2 regions of the Exiguobacterium acetylicum genome follow, and region 1 is predicted to be linked to the other one. Evidence: a T-box and tRNA genes for the amino acid it is inferred to sense, from the RefSeq annotation. Region 1 holds a T-box; the other holds one or more tRNA genes.
The links. A T-box is a leader RNA that pairs with one kind of tRNA and senses whether it is charged. The one in region 1 lies ahead of trpS (tryptophan--tRNA ligase), so its partner is inferred to be a tRNA-Trp.
Positions count from the first base shown of each region.

Region 2: it has a tRNA-Trp gene. The T-box ahead of trpS (tryptophan--tRNA ligase) is inferred to sense a tRNA for this amino acid. The anticodon was not compared.

Region 1 is NZ_CP082333.1:2,192,235-2,194,656, reverse strand. Features, by position in the region: gene K7G97_RS11525 (peptide ABC transporter substrate-binding protein) at 1-323, shown strand, start outside; gene trpS (tryptophan--tRNA ligase) at 421-1,422, opposite strand; T-box leader at 1,474-1,679, opposite strand; gene K7G97_RS11515 (DUF3899 domain-containing protein) at 1,736-2,116, opposite strand; gene K7G97_RS11510 (peptide ABC transporter substrate-binding protein) at 2,388-2,422, shown strand, end outside.
Region 2 is NZ_CP082333.1:710,297-712,718, forward strand. Features, by position in the region: rRNA gene K7G97_RS03655 (23S ribosomal RNA) at 1-391, shown strand, start outside; rRNA gene rrf (5S ribosomal RNA) at 493-608, shown strand; tRNA gene K7G97_RS03665 (tRNA-Asn) at 615-689, shown strand; tRNA gene K7G97_RS03670 (tRNA-Ser) at 716-806, shown strand; tRNA gene K7G97_RS03675 (tRNA-Glu) at 828-902, shown strand; tRNA gene K7G97_RS03680 (tRNA-Met) at 913-986, shown strand; tRNA gene K7G97_RS03685 (tRNA-Asp) at 995-1,070, shown strand; tRNA gene K7G97_RS03690 (tRNA-Phe) at 1,078-1,153, shown strand; tRNA gene K7G97_RS03695 (tRNA-Tyr) at 1,185-1,268, shown strand; tRNA gene K7G97_RS03700 (tRNA-Trp) at 1,273-1,343, shown strand; tRNA gene K7G97_RS03705 (tRNA-His) at 1,353-1,425, shown strand; tRNA gene K7G97_RS03710 (tRNA-Gln) at 1,436-1,507, shown strand; tRNA gene K7G97_RS03715 (tRNA-Gly) at 1,516-1,590, shown strand; tRNA gene K7G97_RS03720 (tRNA-Cys) at 1,597-1,670, shown strand; tRNA gene K7G97_RS03725 (tRNA-Leu) at 1,707-1,787, shown strand; tRNA gene K7G97_RS03730 (tRNA-Gly) at 1,792-1,862, shown strand; tRNA gene K7G97_RS03735 (tRNA-Gly) at 1,901-1,971, shown strand; gene queG (tRNA epoxyqueuosine(34) reductase QueG) at 2,061-2,422, shown strand, end outside.

The DNA of each region.
Region 1 (2,422 bases):
TCTCGCTCGCGGGCTGGGGACCTGACTACCAAGATCCGATGACATTCCTCGATCTCTTCTTGACAGACGGACCATACAACCGTGGTAAGTGGTCAAATGAAGAGTATGATAAACTCATCAAAGATGCTCAAACACAAACAGATGCAACGAAACGTTGGTCTGAATTGCAAGAAGCTGAGAAAATTCTTCTCGAATCTGCAGCGATCTCACCTGTTTATCAGCGTGGACGTGCATTCCTCGTTAAACCATACGTCAAAGGTGTCGTCGAGCATAACTTCGGCGCAGACTTCTCGTACAAATGGGCTTCGATCGAAGGTAAATAAGCAAAATAAAAACTACTTCCGATTTCATTCGGAAGTAGTTTTTTGTTTGGAGATATCAAAAAAGACCGGAGCATTCCGATCTCTTTTGGAGGAGGACTTATTTTTTTACTTTCGCACGCTTCCGTTGTAAGCCCATTGCCTTTTCAATCTTCGCAAGTTTTTTTGCGGCGACTGCTTCTGCGCGGTCACGTCCAGCGTCGAGAATTTGATCAAGCTCTTCTGAGTCAATCAATTCATAGTAGCGCTGTTGAATCGGTTCGAGTTCCGCAATGATTGCTTCTGCAACGTCTGCTTTGAATGTTCCATAATTTGAGCCTTCGTATTTTGCTTCAAGATCTGGAATCGAGATGCCAGCGAGTAGGGAGTAGATCTCAAGCAAATTCGACACACCTGGTTTGTTTTCGCGATCGAATTTGACAATACCTTCCGAGTCCGTGACGGCAGATTTCACTTTTTTACGAATGACATCTGGTGCGTCAAGCATCGAGATGAAGCCTTTTGGATTCTGATCAGATTTTGACATCTTTTTGTCTGGCGTCGTCAGGCTCATGATCCGAGCACCAGATTCAGCGATGATTGGTTCTGGTAATGTGAACGTCTCATAATAGCGGCTATTAAAACGTTGCGCTAGATCACGCGTCAACTCAATATGTTGTTTTTGGTCATCACCGACCGGAACGAGTTCCGCATCATAGAGTAGGATATCAGCTGCCATGAGTGTTGGGTAGACGAACAACCCTGCTCCAATCCGCTCTTTTCCTTGTGATTTATCTTTATACTGTGTCATACGCTCCAGTTCACCCATCCCGGAGAGACACGTCAACATCCAGCCGAGCTGCGCATGCGCTTTGACTTCTGATTGAACGAAGATCGTTGATTTTTCTGGGTTCAGACCACTTGCGATATAAAGTGCAGCAAGGGCGCGTGTATTGTTCATCAGTTCGACACGATCGATATCGACCGTGATCGAGTGCAAGTCGACGACGCAATAATACGCGTCATGACCATCCTGTAAGTTCACGAAGTGTTTCATCGCACCTAAGTAATTTCCGAGTGTCACTGTTCCTGTTGGTTTGATACCTGAGAAAATCGTTTTCATAATGAAATCCCTCCAAATAATAAAATCAAAATAAAAAACGCCCCTTGAAAATCAAGGGACGATTCATCGCGTTGCCACCCAAGTTGCTATCTATATAGCCGCTCAATTTGCTGTAATGGGCACACCCATCTGACTCTACTTGATTCGAATCAGCCACTCGAAAGTCCATTCACGTAGGCATCACCTGTCCATTTCCAGCACCATGGACTCTCTGAAAGGGATGTACCTAAGTTACTACTCTTTGTCGTCGTGTTTTCTTGTTTAATTCACTTAAGTTTACCATACGATAGAAGGCACGTCACGGTGATTTCGATTAAAAGTAAGAGATGATCAGCGATACGATGATGAAGATAATACCGCTAGAAATATAGGGTTTCGTTCGGGCAGAAGCCCGGTTTTGCTTTTTACGGAGGACTTCTTCCTCTTCGTCATCATCTTCGTAGTAATCGCCATCAATCTCTCGAAGCTTCGCTTCTCGTTGTTTTTTAAATCCGGCTGTCATGCCACGGAAGAAGCCGTTAGCCGACATGTTGGAAAAGAATCCGATTGCCATAAGCAAAAAGCCTCCAATGAATAATCCACCAGATAGATGATACAAAATCCCGTGCGTCGAATCGGTGATAGTCGCCCATACCGTATAAAGTAAGACTAAAATGACCGCAATGATGACCGGTCGGAAATAGGTCGATCGCATGAAAATCCCCCTTAAATGCATTGATAACCTTAGTATACGAAATTTTTAATCCTGTTACGAATCGGTAACAAACGAATGATGCAAAATAGCAAATAGTGTGACTATTTACTTGACGTTAATGCTATTCTCACATAAAATCAATTTATCACTTCGTTTAAGTTTTTGAAACTAGGTCAATGCATTTTGGGGAATACATTGCAGTTTCGACGGGACGTTATTGATGTCATAGGCATTATGGCAACTTGGAAATTGAAAAGGAGATGACTTACCGATGAAGAAAAAAACAGTCGGTCTCGCATTATCAGT
Region 2 (2,422 bases), 1.5 Mb from region 1:
GCTCATCGCATCCTGGGGCTGGAGTAGGTCCCAAGGGTTGGGCTGTTCGCCCATTAAAGCGGTACGCGAGCTGGGTTCAGAACGTCGTGAGACAGTTCGGTCCCTATCCGTCGTGGGCGCAGGAAATTTGAGGAGAGCTGTCCTTAGTACGAGAGGACCGGGATGGACGCACCGCTGGTGTACCAGTTGTTCCGCCAGGAGCATCGCTGGGTAGCTACGTGCGGACGGGATAAATGCTGAAAGCATCTAAGCATGAAGCCCCCTCCAAGATGAGATTTCCCTTTGAGTAATCAAGAAAGACCCCTCAGAGACGATGAGGTAGATAGGTCACGGGTGGAAGCATGGTGACATGTGGAGCTGAGTGATACTAATCGGTCGAGGCCTTGTTCTAGCAGATGCTTGTTGATGACTTCAGTTTTGAGGGCGCGAGCCTTTCAAAAAAACGAAAAAAAGTCTTGACGTTATGCGAACATAATGTTAAGATAATAAATGTCTGGTGGCGATAGCCAAGTGGTCACACCCGTTCCCATGCCGAACACGGAAGTTAAGCACTTGAACGCCGAAAGTAGTTGGGGGCTTCCCCCTGTGAGGATAGGACGCTGCCAGGCGATCGTTCCGCAATAGCTCAGCGGTAGAGCAACCGGCTGTTAACCGGTAGGTCGTAGGTTCAAATCCTACTTGCGGAGCCATTTATTACTTCTTCACCACGTACAATGGAGAGCTGTCCGAGTGGCCGAAGGAGCACGATTGGAAATCGTGTAGGCGTCAAAAGCGTCTCAAGGGTTCGAATCCCTTGCTCTCCGCCATCATCACTTTCAATTTATAATGGCCCGTTGGTCAAGCGGTTAAGACACCGCCCTTTCACGGCGGTAACACGGGTTCGAATCCCGTACGGGTCACCATTTATAGCGTCGCGGGGTGGAGCAGTCTGGTAGCTCGTTGGGCTCATAACCCAAAGGTCGTCGGTTCAAATCCGGCCCCCGCAATTACATACGGTCCTGTGGTGTAGCGGTTAACATGCCTGCCTGTCACGCAGGAGATCGCGGGTTCGAATCCCGTCAGGACCGCCATTGTTAAGGCTTTGTAGCTCAGTTGGTAGAGCAAAGGACTGAAAATCCTTGTGTCGGCGGTTCGATTCCGTCCAAAGCCACCATCTTTATTAACAACATGATTTTCCCATTTGTGGGGGGGTAGCGAAGTGGCTAAACGCGGCGGACTGTAAATCCGCTCCCTCGGGTTCGGCGGTTCGAATCCGCCCCCCCCCACCACCATAGGGGCATAGTTTAGCGGTAGAACTACGGTCTCCAAAACCGTCAGCGCGGGTTCGATTCCTGCTGCCCCTGTTTACCATGGCGATTGTGGCGAAGTGGTTAACGCACCGGATTGTGATTCCGGCATTCGTGGGTTCAATTCCCATCAGTCGCCCTCTTATTATTGGGCTGTAGCCAAGTGGTAAGGCACTGGATTTTGATTCCAGCACGCGAAGGTTCGATCCCTTCCAGCCCAGCTTTTCAAGCGGAAGTAGTTCAGTGGTAGAATACGACCTTGCCAAGGTCGGGGTCGCGGGTTCGAATCCCGTCTTCCGCTCCAATGAGTGGCGCCATAGCCAAGTGGTAAGGCAGAGGACTGCAACTCCTTTATCGTCAGTTCGATTCTGACTGGCGCCTCCAACTATTTCTCAATTAAATAGTTTTGCAAGAGATTGTGCCGGTGTGGCGGAACTGGTAGACGCGCACGACTCAAAATCGTGTTCCTTTGGAGTGTCGGTTCGATTCCGACCACCGGTATCTTGCGGGTGTAGTTTAATGGTAAAACCTCAGCCTTCCAAGCTGATGACGAGGGTTCGATTCCCTTCACCCGCTTTATACTTTTTACACAATCTGATGTTTCACCTGATCATGCGGGTGTAGTTTAATGGTAAAACCTCAGCCTTCCAAGCTGATGACGAGGGTTCGATTCCCTTCACCCGCTTACCAAAAAAGAGCAATGTGTCGTTTTCGCTGACACCTTGCTCTTTTTGTTTAGGAATGGGATTTTAACGAGGAAAGGAGTAGATCGTGATGGATGGTGTACAATTGAAATTAGCTTTACAAGAGTACGCAGCAGAGATTGGGATCGATGAATTGAAGGTGACGACGGCTGATCCATTTCTTGTCTTAAAACGTCGCTTGAAAGCGCAACAAGAAAAAGGATTCGCTTCTGGTTTTGAAGAGCCCGATCTCGATCTTCGAACGACACCGTCTCTACTCGTTGAAGATGCCGCTTCGATTATTGCCATTGCGGTCGCGTATCCAAGTACTCTCAAAAATGCACCTCGTGGCAAGGAAGGGGAGCGACGGGGAATCTTTTGTCGATCGTCCTGGGGACTGGATTATCACCAAGCGTTGCGCCAACGCTTGACGTTACTTGAAGAAAAAATTCA